Regions from separate parts of the Blautia sp. AM42-2 genome, predicted to be linked through region 3. Evidence: predicted binding sites of a transcription regulator. Region 3 holds the regulator's gene; each other region holds the start of a gene.
What was found. Region 3 encodes HrcA, which represses chaperone genes, less so after heat shock. Its sites were predicted from a motif close to TGTTAGCACTCNNNNNNNNNGAGTGCTAACA; they were not measured.
Positions count from the first base shown of each region.

Region 1: the regulator HrcA is predicted to act here: its motif matches at 1,522-1,552, upstream of clpB (ATP-dependent chaperone ClpB).
Region 2: the regulator HrcA is predicted to act here: its motif matches at 1,809-1,839, upstream of htpG (molecular chaperone HtpG).
Region 4: the regulator HrcA is predicted to act here: its motif matches at 1,952-1,982, upstream of DW915_RS12115 (Hsp20/alpha crystallin family protein).

Region 1 covers NZ_QUIM01000005.1:194,126-197,291, reverse strand. Annotated here, with positions in the region: gene clpB (ATP-dependent chaperone ClpB) at 1-1,412, opposite strand, end outside; gene DW915_RS15970 (hypothetical protein) at 1,603-2,691, opposite strand; gene DW915_RS08330 (hypothetical protein) at 3,092-3,166, shown strand, end outside.
Region 2 covers NZ_QUIM01000014.1:43,579-46,744, forward strand. Annotated here, with positions in the region: gene htpG (molecular chaperone HtpG) at 1-1,674, opposite strand, end outside; gene DW915_RS13420 (TetR-like C-terminal domain-containing protein) at 2,018-2,584, shown strand; gene DW915_RS13425 (oleate hydratase) at 2,804-3,166, shown strand, end outside.
Region 3 covers NZ_QUIM01000003.1:159,107-162,272, forward strand. Annotated here, with positions in the region: gene DW915_RS06065 (hypothetical protein) at 1-354, shown strand, start outside; gene DW915_RS06070 (helix-turn-helix domain-containing protein) at 432-650, opposite strand; gene hrcA (heat-inducible transcriptional repressor HrcA) at 936-1,994, shown strand; gene grpE (nucleotide exchange factor GrpE) at 2,011-2,655, shown strand; gene dnaK (molecular chaperone DnaK) at 2,722-3,166, shown strand, end outside.
Region 4 covers NZ_QUIM01000011.1:51,471-54,636, forward strand. Annotated here, with positions in the region: gene DW915_RS12100 (ABC transporter ATP-binding protein) at 1-201, shown strand, start outside; partial or broken gene DW915_RS16475 (hypothetical protein) at 275-331, opposite strand; gene DW915_RS12110 (Hsp20/alpha crystallin family protein) at 770-1,222, opposite strand; gene DW915_RS12115 (Hsp20/alpha crystallin family protein) at 1,359-1,814, opposite strand; gene DW915_RS16580 (S24 family peptidase) at 2,106-2,327, opposite strand; partial or broken gene DW915_RS12125 (hypothetical protein) at 2,334-2,558, shown strand; gene bsh (choloylglycine hydrolase) at 2,693-3,166, shown strand, end outside.

The DNA.
Region 1 (3,166 bases), on a different contig from region 3:
AGTTTCTCAACGGAACTCTTTTCATTTTCCCATTGTGCCTTTGCAGAATTGAAGGTATCCTTTAACTCAGCCAGCTCTTTCTGCAGTGTTTCCAGACGCTCGCGGCTCAGATTGTCGGTCTCTTTTTTCAGTGCGGCTTCCTCGATCTGCATCTGCAGAATCTTACGGCGCTGCTCATCCAGCTCGGCCGGCATGGAATCCAGCTCTGTTTTGATCAGAGCGCATGCCTCGTCGACCAGGTCGATTGCTTTATCCGGCAGGAAACGGTCGCTGATGTAACGGTTCGAAAGGGTTGCGGCTGCAACGAGGGCACCGTCAGTGATTTTTACGCCGTGGTAAACTTCGTAACGCTCTTTTAAGCCACGCAGGATGGAAATCGTATCCTCTACGGTCGGCTCATCAACCTGAACCGGCTGGAAACGGCGCTCCAGGGCGGCATCTTTTTCGATGTACTGGCGGTACTCATCCAGCGTTGTGGCACCGATGCAGTGCAGTTCGCCTCGTGCCAACATAGGTTTCAGCATGTTTCCGGCATCCATCGCGCCGTCGGTCTTTCCGGCGCCGACGATCAGGTGCAGCTCATCGATGAACAGAATGATTTTTCCGTCGCTCTTTCTGACTTCCTCCAGAACGGCTTTCAGACGCTCCTCGAATTCGCCGCGGTATTTTGCTCCGGCTACCAGGGCTCCCATATCGAGGGAGAAAATGGTTTTATCTTTCAGGCTCTCCGGTACATCGCCGTTGGCGATTCGCTGGGCCAGGCCTTCTACGACTGCGGTTTTACCAACACCAGGCTCACCGATCAGAACCGGATTGTTTTTTGTCTTACGGGACAGGATACGGACAACGTTCCGAATTTCGGTATCACGGCCGATAACCGGGTCCATTTTCTGGTTTCTGGCTTTTTCTACGATATCCTGGCCATATTTTTCCAGGGTGTCATATGTTGCCTCCGGGTTGTCGGTGGTAACTCTCTGGTTTCCGCGCACGGTGCTTAATGCCTGCAGGAAACGTTCTCTTGTGATGCCGTACTCCTGAAACAGTTTTTTCATGGACGGGCTTGGGTTTTTCAGCATTGCCAGGAAGAGGTGTTCTACGGAAACATACTCGTCTCCCATGGCTTTCGCCTCATCCTCAGCATTTATCAATGCTTTATTCAGATACTGACCGATATACGGCTGACCGCCGGATACTTTGACGCGGTCATTCAGCGCCGTCTCGACACGGTTTAGAAAATGATCTTTGTTGATTTCCATCTTTTCGATCATTTTCAGAATCAGGCTGTCGTCCTGATGCAGGAGGTTATACAACAGATGCTCCTGCTCTATTTCCTGGTTGCCGAAATCGTATGCGGTCTTTTCCAGGTCCTGTACAGCCTGCAGCGATTTTTGTGTGAATTTACTGATATTCATAATCGGCTTCCTCCTTATCTATTTGGGTGCTAACATTCGCTCCGAACAAAAAGAGCGTTGATGTGAATTTTCTTTTCTTTCTTTGTTCTAGTCGTACTATAACACTAGTTGTTAGCACTGTCAAGAGGAGAGTGCTAATTTTTTTATTTTTCTCGGACCACGCTTTGTGTTGGGTTCCGTCAAAAAGAAATTATTTATTGCCATACACAGCAATAAAATGAATCAGTGCTTCCGTTTCCGAACTGGCATACTTTTTTGCAGAGGCTTCCAGTGGCTGCGAATGATATGCTTCAAAGGATTCGCCCTCTTTATCTCCAGATACGTAATGATCTATATTGATCTTCCACTTCCTCATTTCATCAAAATAAACCGTATTTGCAATTTCCGAACTCCAGTCCATATGCTCGATCAGATAATGTTCCATTCCATGATAACATTCTTCACAAATCGTTGTAAAAAATTCTTCTGCCGTCTGTGAGCTTAAATACCCTGGATCGTACCAGATTTCTTTCTGTTCGTTTGCGTTTGTATACAGCGCAATGCAATTCAATGACTCTATCTCTTTCATCTGCAGCGGAATTTCGGGAATTCCAAGCCGTTTTGTTTCAATCTGAATCATCCTCTGTGCATCACTTGTTCTTTCTTTCAGCGTTTTCTGACTCCACTCGCTCTCTTTTAAGCTCAGCAGAAATTCTTTATTTTCCCCAAAAATGGTCTCCTGATTCTGAACAAGGTTATAGTTCTTTTCTCGTTCGTAAAGTTCTGCCGCTTCGGACGGAGATTCAAACTTCTGATATATCATCATACACGTCGGCACCATACACACGCATACCGAAACAAACAGAAATGTATTTATGTCACTTCTTTTTAATCTCCAGGATTTTTTCGGAGAGTATTTTCCTTTTTTTCTATGCAAATCTCTTAGAACCGTAATAAGAAACATCCCATCCAGCGCAGCAAGAAACAACACAATTTTCAGTGAATACTGAGCAAACAAAAACAGCATCAGTATATTCGGCAGAAACGCATGGAACAAAATCTCATTTCCAGTTCCATCTGCACAATAGCTTCGAATGGGTGATGCCAGCCACAAAATCAGGCACAGCGCATAGGCAAAAAGCATTGTCCCCGCCGAAACATGAACTGACAGTTCTGTAATATGTACTTCAACCTGTTTTACATACATCACATACAAGATGCCTATCGGATACAAAACAGAACATTTGCTCAGCCAGTATGCCGCTGATTTTCTTTCCCGTTGTCTTTTCCGCTCCTCCATATCAGATCCCCCCTGATTTTTCTTCTGTTTTATTCAGAATACTTGTATGTTTATTTTAGCGTAATTTTTCGTTTTTGCCTATCCTGCATTTTAAGTCAAACCTTCCTGTAAACACAAAAATTGCGAAGCCCTTTTCTTTGCAGGACTCCGCAATTTCTTTTTACTCTATGATGCATAACAGGCAGCATATTTCATTTCGTATCAAACCTCGTCGCAATCATATGCACCACATACGGCACGAGAATGACCGGGATTGCAAGGTAGGCGAGAATGCTGTACGCTTTCTGGATCAGCGTCAGCAGGCCGAGCTGGGCGATGAGGAAGTCTGCGATGCAGCAAGCGAGGACGGCGAGGATCTGGGTGCGTCTGATTTTGCCTGCGGTTCTTCGAAGGACTTGGCATGCTGGACGAAGACTGCGACATTGGCAAGCTGGAAGGTTCCGTAGAGGAATGCGGCGTACAGGGCTTTGCCGAA
Region 2 (3,166 bases), on a different contig from region 3:
CTCGTCTTTCATATCGTTGGTCAGATCTGCATCGATGCGCTGGAAGGTTACATGCTCGTTGTAACGCTCTGCATGGGTGATGAAAGCGGAGTCGATGTTGTGTTTCAGGATGACAGCATCCATGCCCTGGCTGCGGAACATGTTGATGTACTGGCTCTGCTGAACTTCGTCGGTGACGTAGTAAACAGTCGTTTTTTCCGGCTCTTTCTTCTCGTCAGCGTTTTCCGTATTTTCGGTATTCTCCGTAGTTTCAGCCTTCTCCTCGGTGTTCTCTGCAGGAGCTTCTTCTTTCTTATTCTCGTTGATGCAGTCCTCAAGAGTCAGATATTTTCCGTCGATGTTCTTGAACAGAATATAGTCCATCATCTTCTTGGAGAATTTCTCGTCCTTGATGCATCCGTATTTGATGAATGGGTTGATATCATCCCAGTATTTTTCGTAATTCTCACGGTCGGTTTTGCACATGCCGGAGAGCTTGTCAGCGAATTTCTTGGAGATGTACTCGGAGATCTTCTTGACAAATCCGTCGTTCTGCAGTGCGCTTCGGGATACGTTCAGCGGCAGATCCGGGCAGTCGATGACGCCTTTTAAGAGCATCAGATATTCCGGAATGACTTCTTTGATGTTGTCGGCAATAAATACCTGGTTGTTGTACAGCTTGATGGTTCCCTCGATGGAATCGTACTCGGTGTTGATACGCGGGAAGTAGAGGATACCTTTGAGGTTGAACGGATAGTCCATGTTCAGGTGGATCCAGAACAGCGGCTCGCGGTAGTCGTTGAAGACTTTGCGGTAGAATTCTTTATAATCCTCATCGCTGCACTCGTTTGGATGTTTGGTCCACAGCGGGTGGATATCACTGATGGAAACCGGGCGTTTGTTGATTTTTACTTTCTCTTTGGCCGGGGAAACTTCAACCTGCTCTTTCGTTCCGTCTTCTTTTTCTTTCTCTTCGTATTTTGCGTCCTCGTGGATGTGCTCTACGACAACGTCGTCGTCTTTTAATTCGCTTTCATCGATGGTCTCGTATTCCTGCGGCGCATTTGCTTTGGACAGGAAAATTTCAACCGGCATGAAGGAGCAGTATTTTTCCAGAACTTCGCGGACACGGTATTCGTTTGCGAATTCCAGGCAGTCCTCGTTCAGGAACAGAGTGATTTCGGTACCAACAGTTGTCTTGCTGCCCTCGGACATATCGTACTCGGTGCTTCCGTCACAGGTCCAGTGTACCGGGGTGGATCCTTCTTTATAGGAAAGAGAATCGATGTGAACTTCATCTGCTACCATGAAAGCAGAGTAGAAACCAAGACCGAAGTGGCCGATCATCTGATCTGAATTCGTTTTGTCTTTGTATTTCTCCAGAAATTCGGTAGCGCCGGAGAAGGCGATCTGGGTAATATATTCTTCGACTTCGTCTGCGGTCATACCGATACCGTTATCGATGAATTTTAAGGTTTTCTCATCCGGGTTTACAATCACCTGAATGGCTGCTTTGTAGTCATCCGGCAGAGTATATTCGCCCATGCCGTCGAGTTTTTTTAGTTTGGTGATGGCATCGCAGCCGTTGGAAACGAGCTCACGGACAAAGATATCGTGGTCGGAATACATCCATTTTTTGATAATCGGGAAAATATTGTCGCTGTTGATTGAAAGATTTCCATGTTTCGCACTCATGAGAAACACACTCCTTTTCTTATAAAAATATTTTGATCCAGCAAAGCGGGAATATCATGCTTTTTTAGATGTCTGCAGCTTTTTTACTGCTCTGATAGTTATAGTAATACTGGCACAGGGAAAAGTCAAGGGAAAATTAGCACTCGAGAAAAAAGAGTGCTAACAGAACGACGGAAAGTATTGAATTTACTGGTATTACGGTACTTTCTAAACTTTTTGTAAAGTCTGATCAGAAGGGCTGCGCAGTTGTTTCTGGAGAATGGATATGCTACAATGAAAAAGCATAGAAGCGTTTCGAACAGAAAGATTCCGAGGGTACATAAAAGAAAAATGGAGGAAATACATGACAAATGCGACAAAGGCGGCGCTGGAAGCGTCATTAAAAAAGCTGCTTTTGAAAAAGCCGCTGGACAAAATTACGATCAACGATCTGACGACAGACTGCGGCATCAGCCGGATGGCGTTTTATTATCATTTTAAGGATATCTACGATCTTGTCGAATGGTCGTGCCTGGAGGATGCGACGCAGGCGCTGCAGGGGAAGAAAACGTATGAGACATGGCAGGAAGGCCTGCAGCAGATTTTTGAGGCAGTGCTCGAGAATAAACCATTTATTATGAATGTCTATCACTCTGTAAGCCGGGAGCAGATCGAAACATATCTCTTTCATCTGACGCACGATCTGCTGTACGGTGTCGTACAGGAAAAAGCAAAGGGAACCGGCATCTCCGAGGCGGATCAGAGTTTTATCGCAGATTTCTATAAGTATAGCTTTACCGGTGTCATGCTCGACTGGATCAAAGACGGAATGAAAGGGGATTACCATATGATTGCGGAAAAAATGCACCGCACGATGGAAGGAAATGTCGTCAATTCCATCCGAAATTTTGAAAAAAGAAATAAAATATAGTTACACTTTACAAAACAGGGCGGATGATAAAAATTTAATCATCCGCCTTGTTTTGTAAATGGAAAAGCGGGGAAAAATGAAGTAAGATTCAAATTGTCAACAGACAATGGCAACACAAATAGAAACTTGTAAAACAAAGAAAGCAGCATAACCTATACGAACCGGAAATTCGAAAAAACATTCCGGCAGTCGTATTTAGAAAAGAAAGGATGAACGTCTATGTCAAAAAAAGGATTAAAATTCGGAATCGCATCAGCAGCAGTCATCGGAGCTGGAGCAGCAGTGCTGCGGGCAAAAAACAAGAGTGAAGCAAAAAAAGCAGCGGAGACAACCACTGTAACATCAGAACCAAAGAATGATTACCGCAACACCGAGCGCGGAAAAGATAAGAAAAACAGCAAAGGCATTTATTACACCAACGGAAACTACGAAGCCTTCGCAAGACCGGAAAAACCGGAAGGCGTCGATGAGAAGAGCGCATACCTCGTAGGAAGCGGCCTCGCAGCCCTCGCAGCAGCGTGCTTCCTCGTAAGAGACGGCCAGATGAAAGGCGATCACATCCACATTCTGGAAGCCATGGAC
Region 3 (3,166 bases):
GAAAGAATAGAAATAGAAGATTTTGTCCAGAATATAGTGGAACGGATGGAGACGCCGGAAGCGTTTGAAAAAATGATCAGCCGGGAAGAAGAATGCGAAGCGCAGGGGCAGGAGAGCCGTCTGAGGGATGTGCTGAAGAAAGAATGGCCGGTGGACGAAAAGGGAGAGCGCATCTATCAGATTACTAATATATATGAAGAAAAAGCAGAAGAACTCCTCATTGTAGAACTGTATACCGGCATCCACCTGGAAAACGGAGTCCCGTGCGGGCATTTTACGCTGTATCTCTGCGGGGAGCCGGACGGATGGAAACTCAGCGAAACGCGGATGATGGAATATCTGCAGAATCTGTAAACGAAAAAGCAAAACAGGGAGGACAGGGAAAAGAAAAACTGTCCTCCTGCTTTTGCTGCGGCGGAGACACCGGAAAGTCAGGATCTATACGGCCGCTTCTCATCGCTGATGCCGACCAGATAATCCAGACTGACCTGATACAGCTCCGCCAGACGGATGGCAATGGAGATCGGCAGCTGCCGGACGCCTTTTTCATATCGGGTATACACATCGCGGTTGCAGCCGAGATAGTCGGCAACCTGGCGGATCGTCAGATCGTGGTCCGTGCGCAGATCCTCCAGTCTCTGATATTTCATGATTCATCACCTCTGAGAAAAATGCTACTAAATGGTCGTATCAAAATGGCAGAATCCTACCATACGGCTATAGCGCCTTTGAAACAGTAGAATGCAATAAAAAAGAAAAGTCAGATTCCTTTTCAGAAAGAAAACGGTTTATACTTTTTTCACAATTTCTTCATAGAAAAACCGGGAAAAGGTGTTGACAAACAAAAGGCAGAGTGCTATCTTAAGAGCATAGATGTTAGCACTCCACTGAAACGAGTGCTAACAGGACTATACAACAGGAAGGAGCTTATCTTAGTGGATACAGAATTGGATGAAAGAAAAAGAAAAATATTAAAAGCGATCATCCAGACGTATCTGGAAACGGGCGAGCCGGTCGGCTCAAGAACGATTTCCAAATACACGGATTTGAATTTAAGCTCCGCCACAATCCGGAATGAAATGTCCGATCTGGAAGAGATGGGTTACATCTTACAGCCCCACACTTCCGCAGGACGCATTCCTTCCGATAAAGGCTACCGCCTCTATGTAGATGAGCTGATGCGGGAAAAAGAACAGGAAGTTGCAGACATCAAAAACATGGTCATTGAAAAAACAGACCGAATGGAAAAAGTTCTGCAGCAGGTTGTCAAAGTCCTCGCTTCATCTACCAACTATGCAACGTTGATTACAGGACCGGAATATCACAGAAATAAAGTGAAATTCATCCAGCTCTCAAAAGTCAATGAAGAGCAGCTCCTGGCCGTCATCGTCGTAGAAGGCAACCTGGTGAAAAACCAGATGATCGACCTCGACGAGACCATCAACGATGAACAGATATTAAAGCTGAACCTGCTTCTGAACACACAGCTCAATGGCCTGACCATTGAAGAAATCAATCTTGGCATGATCAAGAAGATGAAAGAGCAGGCAGGCATCCACTCCGGCATCATCAGCAAAGTGGTCGATACCGTAGCGGAAGCCATCGCAGTCAGTGAAGAAGATGTGCCGGTGTACACCAGCGGCGCAACCAACATTTTCAAGTACCCTGAGCTTTCCGACAGCAGCAAAGCCAGCCAGCTGATCTCCACATTCGAGGAACGGCAGAAACTGGTCGATATGATCAAAGGAGCTGCCGAGGAGCAGGACGGAGAGGAAAATACCGGTATTCAGGTATACATCGGAAATGAATCTTCGATGGAACCCTTACGGGACTGCAGCGTGGTCACCACCACATACGATATGGGAAACGGTATGCGCGGAACAATCGGTATCGTGGGACCAAAGCGGATGGATTACGAAAATGTGGTAGATAACCTGAAAACATTAAAAGTTCAACTGGACGCCGTCTTCAAAAAGCCGGACACAGGTGAGTAGAAAGGTGGAATGATCAGTGAGCGAAGAAAATAGAAAGAAAGAGGAAACCATGGAAGAACCTACACGCGAGATGGAAAAAGAAACCGGAGCAGAGAACGATCTGCCGGAAACCGAACCGGCTGCGGAGCAGGAAGAAGCAAAGAAAGCAGCAGAGGCAAAAGAAGCGGAAGCTGCAGAAGAAACTGCTGAGGATGGCAAAGAACGAAAGTTCTTCAAAAAGAAAAAAGATAAAAAAGATGAGAAAATCGAAGAGCTGACTGACCGCCTGACCCGTCAGATGGCAGAGTTCGATAACTTCCGCAAACGCACCGAAAAAGAAAAAGCAAATATGTATGCCATTGGAGCAAAAGACATCATCGAGAAGATTCTTCCGGTTGTTGACAGCTTCGAGCGCGGACTTGCAACGGTGGAAAACCCGGAGGAAGATCCGTTCGCAGACGGCATGAATAAAGTATACAAACAGTTTACCACAGCACTCGATGAACTCGGTGTAACCGTGATCGAGGCCGTTGGAAAGGAATTCGATCCGAATCTGCACAACGCAGTGATGCATGTGGAGGATGAGGAAGCCGGCGAGAACATCGTCGTAGAAGAGTTCATGAAGGGCTACATGTACAAAGGTTCCGTAGTCCGTCACAGTATGGTCAAGGTGGCTAACTAAGCCTTGAAGATAAATAAATAGAAATTAAACCATTTTTTAGCATAATTCATTGAGGAGGAAACAACAATGGGCAAAATTATTGGTATTGACTTAGGAACAACAAACAGCTGTGTAGCCGTTATGGAAGGTGGAAAACCAACCGTTATCGCAAACGCAGAGGGTGAAAGAACAACTCCATCTATCGTAGCATTCACAAAAACAGGTGACCGTCTGGTCGGCGAGCCGGCAAAACGTCAGGCTGTAACAAACGCAGACAGAACCATCCGTTCCATCAAACGTGAGATGGGTACTGATTATAAAGTAGACATCGAAGGAAAGAAATACTCTCCGCAGGAGATCTCCGCTATGATCCTTCAGAAACTGAAAGGTGATGCAGAGAACTACCTTGGTGAGAAAGTAACAGAAGCAGTTATCACAGTTCCGGCTTACTTCAATGACGCACAGCGTCAGGCAACCAAAGATGCCGGTAAAATCGCAGGTCTTGATGTAAAACGTATCATCAACGAGCCTA
Region 4 (3,166 bases), on a different contig from region 3:
GGGAAAATCTGGATTTGCAAAGTACCTGATGAGAGAAAAGCAAGAGAAGTGGAACAGAAGTATCGTATTACATCTAAACAGTATGTTGAGGGGGGATTGCAGTTAAGAGTGATTTCTGAAATACAGCCAGAATTGGAGTGTATGTCAATTCCTGCAACGTTGGAAGATGCTTATATTTATGTGACGAATCAATACGAGTAGATAAAGCACCATCTGATGCTTTACTACCAGTTGCACGTTGTTCGCTTTGAATATTTGTGGAGAAAAAGTATGTATTATTTTGGCTTTCTATAAAACCTATAAACCAGCCATTTATATCCTGCCCGTTCACTCGTCCGGTTCCGGTTTTTCCATAAATTCTCCATTTTCAGAGGCGGTAAGATGGATGGAATTTTTGACGGCATGAATATTAGCAGGAGAACTTTTGTATATGGAATTCAGGCGATATTTATATCGAAGGAAAGCAAATGTAACCGCCCAGAGTATCTTGCTGGCGATCGGGTATAACATAAACAAGCTTCATCATAAGATTCAGGCAGGAAGGACAGGGCGGCATTTATTTCCACTCAAACAAACCGCCTGATTTTGACAGGTCAAAAGTAAATCCTGAAAACGAACCTTTTTCCAGAAAAGGTTTATTAAAGTTCGCCTTCTTGTAGAAACAGAATGAAAGGAGAGAATATTTCGCCTTAAAAACGGCAAAAAGATGCTGCCGCACCTATGATTTCCTAATCATTGATGCGACAGCCCCGACTATAAGGAGATTTCCTTAACCTTCAATGGCAATATAACCATCTTTTTCTATTTTCTCAGGTGCTTTCTTTGGCACGGACAGTTTCAGAATACCATCTTCATATTTTGCATGAATGTCTTCTTCGCTTACTGCATCGCCTACATAAAAGCTTCGGCACATGCTGCCCGCATAGCGTTCACGCCTGATATAATTACCTTCTTTATCTTTTTCATCTTTATCCAGTCCCTTTGCAGCAGAAAGTACCAGATAACCATCTTTCAGCTGTACCTGAATCTCGTCTTTCTTAAATCCCGGAAGATCGACATCCAGTTCATAGCTACCGTCTGTTTCACGGATATCCGTTTTCATCATGTTCTGCGCATGTTTACCATAAAGCGGATTCTTCTTGCCCCAAAACTCATCGTTAAACGGGAAGTTCATCCAATCATCATCAAATAAGTTTTCTCCAAAAATACTAGGCATTAACATAAGTCATCTCTCCTTTTCATGACAAACAAATCTATATTCAAGTCTTTCGACTGTTACTTACAATTATATTTAAAGGGTACTGCCCGAAATCTTCGGGCAACACCACGAGCTTTTTATCAATCAGATGTTATCATTATCATTCAATGGTTATATATTTCGGATCATTGGAAACTGGTTTTGCTTCTTTCTTCGGAACAAACAGTTTCAGGATTCCATGTTTGTATTCACCTTTAATGTCTTCCTGAGTCACTTCTTCGCCTACATAAAAGCTTCGCTCGCAGGCTCCTGCGTAACGTTCACGTCTGATGTAGTGTCCCTTCTTATCTTCATCGTCTTCATCCAGACCTTTTGCTGCACTGACAGTTAAGTAACCATCTTTCAATGCAACTTTGACTTCATCTTTCTTGAAGCCAGGAACATCAACAATCAGTTCATAACCTTCCGGTTTTTCCTTAATATCTGTCTTCAGGAGATTCTGTGCTCTTCTTCCGTACAGCTTCTTTTCCGCTTTCTTCTCATCTTTGTCATCATAATAGAATGGTGTAAAGAAATCATCAAATAAGTTTTCTCCAAAAATACTAGGCATTAACATAAGTCATATCTCCTTTCAAAAGCTCCCTAGATCTTCACGATCCAGTCTGCTGTATTATCATTTCTAGTTCTTCGAACATCTGGAATACCTTTTCTTTTATCTCTCTTCCTTTGTTCTATCTGTAATATAACACGCATTATTAGCACTGTCAAGAGGTGAGTGCTAATTTTTTGTGAAGATTTTGTGAATGTTGTGAAACTTGTGAATGTGTTTTGTGAACGCTATAAGCCATGCAAAATGGTGAAAAAAGACGCCCTGCAAGTTTACTGTTAATGCATCAGCCTTTTAAAATTAGCCAACTACTTTTCCAAAAGTTTTTAAGGTGGAGCCGGAAGTGACTTGGATAGGAGCATATTTTTTATTTAGAGAAATAAGTTGGATACCGGAATCAGATTGATGATATTTCTTTACATAAGCATCACCATCGAGGAAAAAGACACCGATTTCTCCTTCTTCAAGAGTTTCTTGTTTATGAATCCAGATGATCTGTCCATCCAGATAGAGAGGCTCCATACTGTCACCACATATGATGTTGTTCCGAAAGAAGAAATTGCTGAATTTGAAGAGCTTATGCGCAAAACCATAGCTGACATTGTATCAGAAGCCAGTAGCGTTGTCTGTTGGGTGTATGTGCAGAAATATGTGAAGCACAAAACCCTAAACGAAATGCTGCAAGAATTGCCAGACGTAGGTCAATTCATCCTAGCTATGGATACCTGGTTTGAAAAACTGATGGAGAAATAATCTAGGAAAATAGTTTAAAGTTTACATGTTATGATCATGTATGAAGTTGGAACAAAATAAAAGATTGTGCTATACTATGGTTTAAGAAAAAAACTCATTGACATATTTCAATCTATTTAGGAGGATAAACGATCATGTGTACAGCAGCGACTTATAAAACAAAAGATTTTTACTTTGGACGAACCCTCGATTATGAATTCTCTTATGGTGATCAGATAGTAATTACACCACGTAATTATGCGTTTAATTTTCGCCATGTTGGCGATATGAAAAATCATTATGCAATTATTGGAATGGCTCATGTTGCAGAGGATTATCCTTTGTATTATGATGCTATGAATGAAAAAGGAGTGGCAATGGCAGGACTGAATTTTGTCGGAAATGCTGTTTATGCCGCGATTAAGCCAGATGTGGAAAATATTGCACAGTTTGAATTTATTCCGTGGATTTTAAGTCAGTGTTCTTCTTTAGTTGAAGTTCGCGAGCTTCTTGAACGAATTAATATTGTTAATACTCCTTTTAGCGAGCAATTACCATTAGCACAATTACACTGGATCATTTCTGATGAGAATGAGTCAATTACGGTAGAATCTATGTCAGATGGTTTG